3 regions of the Halomonas sp. PA16-9 genome follow, and region 3 is predicted to be linked to each of the others. Evidence: predicted binding sites of a transcription regulator. Region 3 holds the regulator's gene; each other region holds the start of a gene.
The links. Region 3 encodes sigma-54, which starts transcription at its own class of promoters, with help from an activator protein. Its sites were predicted from a motif close to TGGCACNNNNNTTGCTNT; they were not measured.
Positions count from the first base shown of each region.

Region 1: FDY98_RS20765 (urease accessory protein UreD) is a predicted target of sigma-54. The motif match lies at 2,414-2,431, and genes of this name have one in related genera.
Region 2: amt (ammonium transporter) is a predicted target of sigma-54. The motif match lies at 1,996-2,013, and genes of this name have one in related genera.

Region 1 is NZ_CP040452.1:957,448-961,622, forward strand. It holds partial or broken gene ureC (urease subunit alpha) at 1-727, opposite strand, end outside; gene FDY98_RS20755 (urease subunit beta) at 724-1,044, opposite strand; gene FDY98_RS20760 (urease subunit gamma) at 1,148-1,450, opposite strand; gene FDY98_RS20765 (urease accessory protein UreD) at 1,488-2,372, opposite strand; gene FDY98_RS28730 (GGDEF domain-containing protein) at 2,600-3,265, opposite strand; gene FDY98_RS28735 (protoglobin domain-containing protein) at 3,199-3,960, opposite strand.
Region 2 is NZ_CP040451.1:2,538,448-2,542,622, forward strand. It holds gene amt (ammonium transporter) at 1-1,871, opposite strand, end outside; partial or broken gene FDY98_RS11715 (NAD(P)/FAD-dependent oxidoreductase) at 2,182-3,422, shown strand; gene FDY98_RS11720 (putative motility protein) at 3,563-3,772, shown strand; gene FDY98_RS11725 (peptide chain release factor 3) at 4,011-4,175, shown strand, end outside.
Region 3 is NZ_CP040451.1:1,982,841-1,987,015, forward strand. It holds gene rapZ (RNase adapter RapZ) at 1-300, opposite strand, end outside; gene FDY98_RS09090 (PTS sugar transporter subunit IIA) at 388-858, opposite strand; gene hpf (ribosome hibernation-promoting factor, HPF/YfiA family) at 863-1,171, opposite strand; gene FDY98_RS09100 (RNA polymerase factor sigma-54) at 1,269-2,684, opposite strand; gene lptB (LPS export ABC transporter ATP-binding protein) at 2,814-3,563, opposite strand; gene lptA (lipopolysaccharide transport periplasmic protein LptA) at 3,575-3,988, opposite strand; gene lptC (LPS export ABC transporter periplasmic protein LptC) at 3,957-4,175, opposite strand, start outside.

The DNA of each region.
Region 1 (4,175 bases), on a different replicon from region 3:
TCATAGGCATCAGCGACGTTAAGGCAGTTATTGATCGAGGCAGGCGTGGTGCCCCAATCTTCGTGCAATTTGAGGCCCATGGCGCCTGCTTGGAGCTGGAGCTCTAGGGACTCAGGCAGGCTGGCGTTGCCTTTGCCCAGAAAGCCGATATTCATGGGCATATCGTCCACCGCTTGCAGCATCTTACCGATGTGCCAAGCGCCGGGGTACAGGTGGTTGCGTTGGTACCAGTCGCCGGACCGGTGCCACCGCCCAGCATGGTGGTGATACCGCTCATCAGCGCTTCTTCGACCTGCTGGGGGCAAATAAAGTGGATATGGGAGTCGATACCGCCCGCGGTCAGGATCTTCCCTTCGCCGGAGATGATTTCGGTGCCGGGGCCAATGACGATTTCAACATCAGGCTGTACGTCAGGATTGCCTGCCTTGCCAATCGCGGCGATGCGGCCATTTTGAATGCCCACGTCGGCTTTGACGATACCCCACCAATCCAGAATCAGCGCGTTGGTAATCACGGTATCCATTACCGTGTCGTCGGCGCGCTGGCTTTGACCCATGCCGTCGCGGATGACTTTGCCGCCGCCAAACTTCACTTCATCGCCGTAGTGGGTGGCATCCTGTTCGACTTCGATCCAAAGCTCGGTATCGCCCAGGCGCACGCGGTCGCCCACCGTAGGGCCGTACATATCGGCATAGGCTTGCCGACTGATCTTGTTAACCGGTTTCATTGTTTACCTCCGTCGAGCGCGCCCATGACATCGCCGCGAAAACCGTAAATTTCGCGCTTGCCCACAAAGGGAATCAACGTGACTTCGCGGGTCTGGCCAGGCTCAAAGCGAATCGCCGTGCCTGCGGCCACGTCCAGACGAAAGCCTCGGGTTTTATCGCGATCAAACACCAGCGCCGGGTTGGCTTCGGCAAAGTGGTAGTGGGAGCCGATCTGGATCGGGCGGTCGCCGGTATTGGCCACCTCGACGCTAATCCGCTCACGCCCCGCGCACAGCTCGATATCACCTTCTTTTAACTTGTACTCACCGGGAATCATCTACTTGCTCCTTCGTTCTTGTGAGGAGTGAGGCGTTAGGTGTGATGAGTAACACCGCTCTTCACCACTTACTATTCACCCCTAACCATTCACTTCTCACCCCTCACACAATAGGCGTATGGACAGTGACCAGCTTGGTGCCGTCGGGGAAAGTGGCTTCCACCTGCACTTCGTCGACCATCTCGGCGACACCATCCATCACATCCTCACGGCTAAGGATCTCGCGGCCATAGCTCATTAAGTCCGCCACACTGCGGCCATCCCGGGCGCCTTCCATAATCTCGAAGCTGATCAGCGCCACCGCTTCCGGGTAATTGAGTTTTAAACCACGCGCCTTGCGGCGCTCCGCCAATTGGGCGGCTGAGAACAGCAGCAGCTTGTCTTTGTCTCTTGGGGTTAATTCCATGGAATGTGTCTCCAGCAGTGCATCGCAGTGATGCTAATTAGGTTAGCCAAATTCGTGGTGTATGTGCTTCACGCTCGATCCAGCGGGGGCGCAGCAGTTGCCAAGCCTGTTCGCATAACGCCCAGGCTTCGTTACGCGAGTTGCCTAAATAGCGCAGCAGCAAAACACCGTGGCGGACGGTGACCGCCCAGCGCGGGTTATCCGGCAGCGCTTCACGCAAGGCTTCAATGGCAGCAGGCGCGTCGGCAATCCCCACTGCCCAGAGCGTGGCCTGCACCGTGGCACCGCCCTGCCCCCAGCGCCCGGCAAAGCGTGGGTGTAGTGGGTCTAGCGGTTGGCGCTCTAGCCACAGCGGTTTGCCATCCAGGGTTAAGCGGAAGTGCTGCTCAATACGCCCGGAAACATAGGGTAAGTCGCTGGCCGGGCGGCCCAGTGCCATCACTTCCCAGCCCAGGCAACGGGCGCTGCCGTGAAGGTCAATTTGGGTGCGCTGTTCACCCTTGGAACCATCAAAGGCGATGGTCTCCTGGGGCAGCCACTCCAGAGTCGCGCCATCTTCAACGCTCAACCGGGTATGCTGCGTCCATGCCACGCCCTGGCTGTCGGCTTTATAGAGTTTATTGGCAGCCGGAGTCGTCAGCAGCGCATGGGCACCGCTCTCTACATGGGCACTAATGGTAAGCGCATCGCCGCTGACTAACCCGCCCGGCGGGTGAAGCACATAAACATGACAAGCCTCACTACGCCCTTCGGGATAGAAAGGGCGCTGCACCCGCAGTGGTCCCTGATGACGCGCCTGCACCATGCGAGTAGCACTGCCCCGATGAGCGAAGGTGAGTGCTAACGAAGCTGCCCAATGGCGGCCTGCATCGAAGCGGTGGCCAGAGGCAATGTGTGGTTTGGCGAGTTCGCACAGGATCATGGGTTGCTACCGCTTCCTTTTCACTAAGCCTTTGACATAGGTAAGCAATTAATGCGCCAAAATGGTGAAAAGCCCTGCTGTGCGGTCAATGGTAGGGATGAACGGCGGTGACTGGCAGTGCCACGCATCTAGGCGCACCAAAACAGCACCACATCAGACCTCAAATGCACCAAATAAATGCACTCACTACTTGCTTAGTGCTCAGCCTGCACTCACTCTTCACACCATTACTGCACAACGACCCGGTCACGCCCGCCGCGCTTCGCTTCATAAAGGGCCTGATCAGCACGCTGCAGGGAGTGGTGATAGTCTGGGTGACCATCGTGAAGCGTTACACCCACGCTAATCGTCACGTTAAGCAGCGTATCGGCACCGGCGAGCATCGGCTCCTTAGCCACCGATTGGCGTAAACGCTCAGCAAATAACCGGCTGCCGTCATGGTCAGTATTGACCAGCACAATCAAAAACTCCTCGCCGCCCATGCGAAACACGTAATCCCCCCCACGGGTGGAGCGATCAAGGATGCTCGCCACCTGCTGCAGCACGTTGTCGCCGGCGTCGTGCCCATGGGTATCGTTGATCGATTTGAAGTGATCGATATCTACCATCAACAGCGCAAAGCAGTGCTCCGAGTGGCGGGCAATGTCTATTTCGCGACTAAGCACCACTGACAAAAACTTGCGGTTGAGCAACCGGGTTAAGCTGTCGCGCCCTGCATCCAAACCGGAGGCGCGCTCTAATACATTGTCGAGCAGCATCAACACCGTACGGGCGGCATCACGAATCTCGCCCAGCGCCTTAAGTCGCTGGCTAGCATCTTCATGCATCAGCACTTCCAGCCACTCACGATCCACTTGCTGAATATGGCGTGAAATAGTGGCAATCTCCGGCACGCCCTCGAACGCATGCACGCTTTATGGAAGTACCACAGACCAAAATCGGAATTGGATAACCGCGGCAGCGTGGCGATATCCTGCTGGGCAGCTATGGCAAACATCAGCGCATTCTCCCAATTCAACAACGCCGAACGCTGGCGTTCACGCTCGTCGCCAATGCTCTGGGTGAGTGAAAACAGCTTGTACGCCTCTTCAGTGCGCGCATTACGGTCACTGGCCACCGAGTAGGCGTGGCTCATGATTTCCATGGCCATATCAATATGGTCGGAGACGTACACCGAGGCATCCCCCGGCGATAGCGGGCTTTTGAACGTGGCGTTGATCTGTTGATAAAACACCTGCTTAAGCTGCCGCGCTCCGCTTAGCACCAGGTTGACCGGAATATCGATGCGGGCATGCACCTGCCCCACTTTTTCCTGCTGCTCAACCAGGGACTCAAAATCGGCGTGCTCAACGGCAAACATGGCCTTCAGCCAGCGCTGCATTGAGGGGTGTAAACGCTGCTCCACTTGATCGTTGGAGAGAAACAGCGAAGCATGCGGGTCTTCCAACATCACCCGGTAAAAGTGGTCAGCAAAGCTTTGCCCGTGGTGCTCTACCAACGTCTCGACTGCTTGCCGCAACGGTTTGGGCGTGCGCTCCAGAAGCGCTTGCCACTCGGCGGCGAGCTGATGTTTATCTTTATAGCGCATACCCCACCTGCTTCTTATTGATCAACAGCCAATATTACACGCCAAGCATTTTCGTCAACCGAACACAGAGCAGGGTTTTAGCGAATAAGCCCACAAGCGGCTCGCATGGCGGCGCGGCAGCGGTGCTTCGCCATACTATAGGGCCAATCGGTAAGCGAGTGACGCTCCAAAACATAACCAAGGCCTGTTGATGCCTTACCTGGCGTAGAGGTACG
Region 2 (4,175 bases), 560 kb from region 3:
CCACTGGCTTCATCGAGTAGTTGATACACCACGTAAATGGGTTTATCCATGGCCTCTTCGAGTGTCCATCCGGTCAAGCGCTTAGCTTCCGCATTGATAAACGTTACGTTGCCACTAGCGTCGCAGGTAATAACGCCATCACCGATCGATGCCAGGGTAGTACGGGCAAGGTCGCGTTCGCGGTTTAACTGCTCCTGCAGCTGTTTGCGCTCGGTAATATCGCGCACCATCCCTGAGCGCTCTGACGCGGAACCGCTGGCTCCTTCGCTGACTTGTATTTCCAGGTGGCGTACCTGCATATCTGCGCAGCGGCGTTTAATTTCATGGCGTGCTCCGGGGCTGAGGGAGCGGGTTGGCAATAGCTGCGAGACAGGTTGGCCAATAATCTGTTTGGCGTCGACCTCGAAGAGTTGCTCCGCTCCAGGGTTAAGGCTGGTCAGGGTGCCGTCTGCCTGCCAGGTAATCACGCCATCGCGGAGATTGCGAAGCATCACGCGGGTATGTCCAACGGCGCTTTCAAGGGCAGCGGTTACGCGATTATAGCTCGCCGCTATTTCGCCCACTTCGGTAAACGGGTCGGCGTCAATTCGCTGGCGCATATCACCCTGCTGTTCATGCTGGCGCATATGCTCAAGCAGTTGGTTCAACTCATTTTTGGCGCCATGCTCGGCGAGATTGAGGCCCATCTTTTCTGCTTCAGGTGAGACGCGTATGGGCAGGAAGCGCCGGGTAATGCGGAACAGTAGCCAGGCGCTGCCAAAGCTCCAAACGCCGCACACCACAACACCGATCAACTGAACGCCAAACTGAGCGGATCGCGACAAGCCACTATCCATCAGTGTTAAGTCAGCGACCCAGGGCAGTGCTAGCGTACCCCATACGCCCGCGACGAGGTGCGAGGGTATGGCGCTGACTGCATCATCAATATGTTTGCTTATCAGCCATTCGCTGGTCAGTACCATCAGTACGCCACTAACCGCACCCAGCCCAAATGCCGCCGATAAGGAGATCACATGAGCGCTGGCGGTGACGGCGACCAAGCCCGCAATGGCGCCATTAATCGCATACATAACGTCGGCGTAGCGCCGAGTGCGTAGCCCCATCAGCATGCCCGAAAGGATGCCGCCGACGGCGCCCAAAACAGTATTGGCTATTATGCTGGGTATTTGCTCGGTAACGGCCAGGGTGCTACCGCCGTTAAAGCCAAACCAGCCTAAGATCATAAACAGTGCGCCTAACATGGCGAGGGGTAAGTTGCCTGAAGGGAAGGCAGTAGGTGGTTTACCGTGGCTGAAGCGTCCGCTGCGTGGCCCAATACACAGTACCGCTGCCAGGGCGACCCAACCGCCTACGCTATGTACGACCGTGGAGCCCGCAAAGTCGACAAACCCTAGCGCCCCTAACCAGCCTTCCGCGCCATCCAAAAGCCCGCCCCATGCCCAATGCCCAAAAACCGGATAGATAACCAAGGCTATCCAGAGGGCCGTCCAGGTATAGGCTAAAAAGGGCATACGTTCTGCCACTGCGCCCGACACGATGGTAGCGGCGGTGGCGCAGAACATTGCTTGGAAAATAAAAACGGTAATCACCCAGTGGCTGGAGGCTTCTAATTGCCAACCAAACAGCGTTGTGCCGATTAAGCCGTGGTGAGAGTCGCCAAACATGAGACCAAAACCGACTAACCAAAAAATACTGACGGCAATGGCAAAGTCCGCTACGTTTTTCATAGCGACGTTGATAGCATTCTTGGTGCGCGTAGTGCCCGCTTCCAGGCAGAGAAAGCCAGCTTGCATCACAAATACCAGAGCAGCGGCCCAGAGCACCCAGAGCATATCGAGCAACGAGCTGTCCAAATTTAGCGTGGCAGGCATGGTGTTTTCCTTAGTATCTTTTGGTGCAAGTGCGCTTTTTGGTGCTTTGTTTGTTTTAAGCGGAAGGAGGGGGAACCGTTGCACCGGTGCTAACTGACTGCTATTCAGGTTTCCTAATAGAAACTAAGCAATTGTTATGCCGCTAATAGTGAAGTCATCCTTTTTAACGCTAATGGCAGCATTAATTACTGATTTTTAGAAATAAAATAGCGTTTTCTACTGTGTTAATGCGCATTGATTGGTGATATTTTTCAATTAGTTATAGGTCTTCAATTGTGGTTCATAAACGCTGAAAAGGGAGTGCATCAAGATGGCGCGTCAAACGGTAGTTTTGGGAGCAGGCATGGTCGGTGTCAGCATTGCCTGGCATCTGCGCCAGCGTGGGCATGAGGTGACCCTGGTAGATCGCCTTCAGCCTGGCCGCGAAACCTCGTTTGGCAATGCGGGTATCATTCAGCGGGAAGCGGTAAGGCCTTACCCTTTTCCCCGCGACGTTAAAACGCTCCTCAGCGTTTTACCTAACCGTCGGGTAGATATTCGTTACCGCCCCGCGGGTATGGTCAACGCCGCCTCCCCGCTATTGCGCTACTGGATGAACTCAGCGCCGAAGACTTACCAGAAAATCGTGCCGGAATACGCCTCACTGATTCAGCTTTCGCTAAAAACCCACGGCCCGATGATTGAAGCCGCAGGCGCTGAGCACTTGGTGCGCAGGCAGGGATGGCTTGAGCTATATCGCACGCCTGAAAAACTTGCTGCGCGGATAACCGAGGCCGAAGAAGCACGGCGCCTTTATGGCGTGCAGTTTGAGCAACTGGATAAGGCGGCTCTTGCGCAGAAAGAGCCCTCTTTGAGTGACACCATTATCGGCGCAATTCACTGGCTTGATCCCTGGACGGTTGCTGATCCAGGTGGGTTGGTCGCGGCTTACGCCCAAGCGTTTAGTAATGATGGCGGGCGTATTTTGCAGTCGGATATCAAGTCGGTTCAGCAAATGGGTGATCGCTGGCAGGTCAATACCGTGCTGAAGCGTTAGAAGTAGATGACGTCGTCGTGGCGCTAGGGCCCTGGGCGGGAAGCTGGCTAAAAGAATTGGGCTATCACTTTCCTACCTTTGTAAAACGTGGCTACCACATGCACTACGCGCCTCAAGCGCCAGCCAAGCTAAATTTCTGGGTTATGGATGCCGAGGTGGGCTACCTGCTGGCGCCGATGAACGCAGGGGTTCGCTTGACTACCGGCGCTGAGCTGGATCGCTTGGATGCGCCTGCTGATGTCAATCAACTGGGCGCCGCCGAGAAAGTGGCACGCAGCGTGTTCCCCTTGGGCGAGCGACGCGATGACGCCCCTTGGAAAGGCGCGCGCCCCTGTTTGCCCGATATGAAGCCAGTGATTGGGCCTGCGCCAAGGCATCCAGGGTTGTGGCTTGCCTTTGGCCATGGCCATCAGGGGTTCACTCTGGGGCCCGCCACCGGTCATCTAATGGCGGATATGATGGAGGGGCAGCCCACGGCCATCGATATGGCACCATTTCGTGCTGATAGGTTCTAACTAGCGCTTTATTTATTAATGATCAGGCGAGTTAGGCCGATAGTAATAGACGCTAGCACCAGTAATAGAGACGGTATCTTTGCGCGTGATCTAATGCTTTGCTAGTTTATAAGTACATTTGCACACCATGAGGTGGATATATGGATGTAGGCATCAGCAGTTCAGTCAGTGCATCGCTGTATATGAATCAGGCGCAAACCGCCGAACAGGCTCAAATGCAGGTTTTCAAAGAAGCTTTGGATACGCAAGCTGATCAAGTAACTGAAATAATGGCCTCTGCCGATACTGGCGCGCAGCCAGATCTAGCTAAAGAGGGCACCCTAGGTACGCAGGTAAATACCTTCGCCTAGCCCCCGGCTTTGGTGGTGGTTAACATCGGCCTTGTGCCACTTTGTAAGATTAAAACGCTGACTTGTTCAGCGTTTTTTTTGGCCTTTTTCAAGAGCGTCACATTTGACGCCACCCGCGACAACAGCCGCCTCCAAGCGTTACAATTGTCGCAATGGACATGGCTCAACGCGCGGTGGCCAGTTAGCGAAAGCTGCTGAGTGAGTGCTGCGAATGAGACCCTATATTTGAAGAGGCACAATGAAAGAGACTCAATTAGCCCGTGAAGCCGAGCTTCGCAGGACATTCGCTATTATTTCGCACCCCGACGCCGGTAAAACCACCATTACCGAAAAAATGCTGCTATTTGGCAATGCCATCCAGTTAGCCGGCTCGGTGAAGAGCAAGCGTAACGATCGCCATGCA
Region 3 (4,175 bases):
TGAGTAACGCTCAAGCAGTATGCGTGCATCGGTGGTCAGGTAAATAACTTGAAAGTCGATTTTACGCTGGCGCAACTCGTCTAATAAAGAGGGCAGGCGCTCCAGAGCTCCCGGCAAATTGCGGGCATCAATACTCACCGCTAAATGTGCTCGGTCGCCCTGGTCACGCAGTTCATCCACCAACGACCCCAGCAACATAGCTGGGAGGTTATCAATCGCGTAGTAGCCAAGATCTTCCAGCGCTTGCAAGGCGATAGATTTACCTGACCCGGAGCGGCCGCTAATGATCACCAGTTGCATAGAGTCTCTCTTTGCTTTGATCAAGCTGCGTTGAGGGTGGTGAGCGGATAACCTGCTGTGATCTGCCCTGAACAGGGTTTCAGACCCTTAGGCCGCTGATTGCTCGCGAATTTTGGCGGTAATCAGCTCAAGCAGTTCGCGCTGGCTGGTTGCTTTACGCAGTTGCTGGCGCGTGTCCGCATCATTCATGATGGTCGCTACCTGACCCAGTAGTGAGAGATGCGTGTCATCTGCCTCTTCGGGTACCAACAGGACAAACACCAGATCTACCGGGTCGCCGTCGATAGCGTCAAAATCGATCGCTTCAGCCAGTTTCAAAAATCCAGCGATAGGGGCGTTGCAGTGGGGGCTACGCGCATGAGGAATAGCCACGCCGTTACCAATACCCGTACTACCTAAGCGCTCGCGGCCGATTAAACGGCTAAACACTTCTTGGCTGTCCAGGCTGGGGATATTTTGGGCGATAAAGGTGCTGTAAAACTCCAGCACCCTTTTTTTGCTGCCCCCGGGGACGTCGAACAGAACGCGTTCCGGGGGGAGTATGGTTTCCAACGTCATTGAATTAACGCACACCGGCGCCTTGGGCGCGAGCTTGTGCTTTTTCCTTGTGTTTAACGAGTTGACGGTCGATTTTGTCCGCTAGTGCGTCGATAGCGGCGTACATATCACTGTCTAGGGCTTCCGCATGTAAGTCAGCACCTGCGGCGTGCAGCGTACAGGCGGCCTGCTGGCGCTCTTTCTCCACTGATAAGGTGACTTGCACCGTAGTTATATTGTCGTAATGGCGCTCTACACGCTCAAGCTTCTCGTTGACATAGTCACGCAAGGCGTCAGTCAGTTCTACGTGATGACCAGTGATATTTACTTGCATTGACGTGCTCCTTATCCATCGGACTGTACTTCGATTGTAACCCTTTTTGCCGCGTTGCAAAGCCCTTGTCGAGAGTTTCCCTGAAACGTTAACGAAGTTAGCGCAAACGACGCCGTTCACTGGAAGAGGGAATGCCCATGGCTTCACGGTATTTCGCCACCGTACGACGCGCCACTTGAATCCCTCCTTCGCCTAATAGCGTCACTAAGCGGCTGTCTGAAAGCGGCTTGCCGGGCGGCTCCTCTTGAATCAGTTTCTTGAGTCGTGCACGGATGGCGGTGCTGGAGTGGCTGTCGCCATCTTGACCGCTCACCTGGCTTGAGAAAAAGTATTTGAGTTCAAACACACCACGGGGTGTATGGATATATTTTTGCGTCGTTACCCGTGAAATAGTCGACTCGTGCATCTCCACGGCTTCGGCAATGTCGGCCAGTATCAGTGGTTTCATGGCTTCTTCGCCGTGCTCTAAAAAGCCAATCTGGCGGGTAATGATTTCGCGACCAACACGCAGCAGCGTATCGTTTCGGCTAGAGAGGCTCTTGATCAACCAGCGCGCTTCCTGCAAGTGCTCTTTGAGAAACTGGTTGTCATCGCTTTTATCCGCACGCTTAATCAAGCTGGCGTAGTCGGGCTGAATGCGCAGCCGTGGCAGGGCCTCGGGGTTGAGCTCTAAATGCCAGCCTTCATTATCGTGGCGGACGACTAGATCGGGGGTGACATAGCTGTCATCGGTGTCGCCGTAGGCGCTGCCTGGGCGTGGGTCTAGGCTGCGAATAAGCAGGATGACATCGGCCAGCTGTTCGTCGTCGAGCCCTAGACGGCGTTTCAGCAGACGCATATCGTCTTTGCCAAGCGCTTCGAGAAACTGCCGCACCAAGCGGCGGGCGGGAACCAGCAGTGGCGTATCATCGGGGAGAGCGGCGAGCTGCAGCATCAAGCATTCACGCAAGTCACGGGCAAATATGCCGGTCGGCTCAAACTGCTGGAGCTTGAGTAGAATGGTTTCCACTTCGCGCTGGCTTAGCCCGTCAATGCCCTGGGCACGAAGCCCTTCACGGATGTCGTTGAGCGGCTGGGTCAGGTAGCCGTTGGCGTCTAGCGCGTCGATTAAACTTTCCGCGACAAGCTGCTCGCGAGCGCTAAAATCGGTCATGGCGAGTTGCCACAGCAGGTGGCCATGAAGGCTCTGCCCGGCTGCCTGGCGCTCAAAGTCGGGGCCTTCGCTGCTGCTGCCCCCCTGGCTTCCCATATCTTGATAGGTATCTGACCAGTCGCTATCTACCGAGAGCTCAGTAGGGATGCTCTCTGACCACTCTTCTTCCTTAGGCTCGCTGACAGCCTGTTCACTAAATTCATCTTCCTGCTCCAGCATGGGATTGGCATCGAGGGCCTGCTGAATTTCTTGACGAAGATCCAGCGTAGAGAGTTGCAGCAGCGCAATGGCCTGCTGCAACTGGGGCGTCATGGTCAGCTGTGTGCCGATACGCAGTTGGAGAGAAGCTTTCATGACCATCTGAGAACCACTCGTTAATCAGAATGCTCCACCCTAGTGCGAGTGAGTGCTTGGCGCAAGTGCAATAAGCATGCCATTGGTCGTAAAGTTGTTTTAAAGCGCTATTTAGGGGCAATTAAGGCAAAAACATTACAGGCGAAAATCGGCGCCCAAATACACATCCCTTACTTTTTGGTTGGTGAGAATCGAGGCGGGCGAGCCACTGGCGATGATTTGCCCATCGCCGACGATATAGGCGATATCGCAAATGTCTAGTGTTTCACGCACGTTGTGATCGGTGATCAGCACGCCGATATGGCGCTGTTTCAGTGCACGAATGATGGTTTTAATCTCACCTACCGAGATGGGGTCAACGCCCGCAAAAGGCTCATCGAGCAGAATAAAAGCGGGCTCTGTGGCTAGCGAGCGGGCTATTTCTACACGCCTGCGCTCGCCGCCCGAAAGGCTCATGCCCAGGTTGTCGCGAATATGGGTGATATGGAAGTCTTCGAGTAGCGCTTCCAGGCGCTGTTCGCGGTCGCTGCGGTTAAGCTCTTTGCGGGTCTCGAGTATCGCCATAATATTCTCGGCAACCGAGAGTTTGCGGAAAATAGACGCCTCTTGAGGTAGATAGCCAATCCCCGCGGCTGCGCGCTCGTGCATGGGGGCGCGCGTTAAATCCACATCGTCGATACCCACCTTGCCAGCGTCGGATTTGACCAGCCCAACAATCATATAAAATGAGGTGGTTTTGCCCGCGCCGTTGGGGCCCAAAAGGCCAACGACACTGCCTTGGGATATCTCCAGATTGATGTCTTTGACCACTCGGCGGCGTTTGTAGCTTTTAGCCAGGTGGTGGGCATAAAGGGTTTTGATCGGCGCAGTGTCAGCAGTGGCCACAGCTAGGCTCCCTATTGTTCAGGCTGAAGGGTCATGCGTATGCGCTGGGGCTCGCTGCCATCAACGTCAGAGCGCGCTTGAATCACTTCTCGGTCAATAAAATACTCAAGGCGACCGCCACTAAAGGTGTCCTCTTGCTGGGTCAGTTCGGCTTGGTCGATCAGCTCTACGCGACGCTCGGCGACGTGATAAATAATCCGCCGCGCCCAGCCTTCCGTGGGGCCTTCTTGCCCTTCGCCTTGATGGCGCAAGTAGGCGCGCTCACCGGTAGCGGTGGCTGTCGAGAGTTCGCCCGCGTCGTTGCGTTCGATCTCTACCCGCTCGCCGCGCAGTTGCATTTCGCCTTGGCGAATGTCCACATCCCCAGTATAAACAGCTGTGCCTGCCCGCTGATCAAGATCTAAACGGTCGGCTTCCACTTCCACTGGGGCCTGGGAAGATGAGTTGGTTTGGGCTAACACTGATAAAGGTATCGCTAAACCGAACAGTGCAGTGTAGAGCAGGGCTGGGGAAATCATGGCTTTCATGGCGGTTCCTATTAGCGTTGTGTGGCCGGGGGTGCGTGCCGCGCACATTATCCGTTAAGCGAACCTGGCTGGTGTTAAGCCAAAC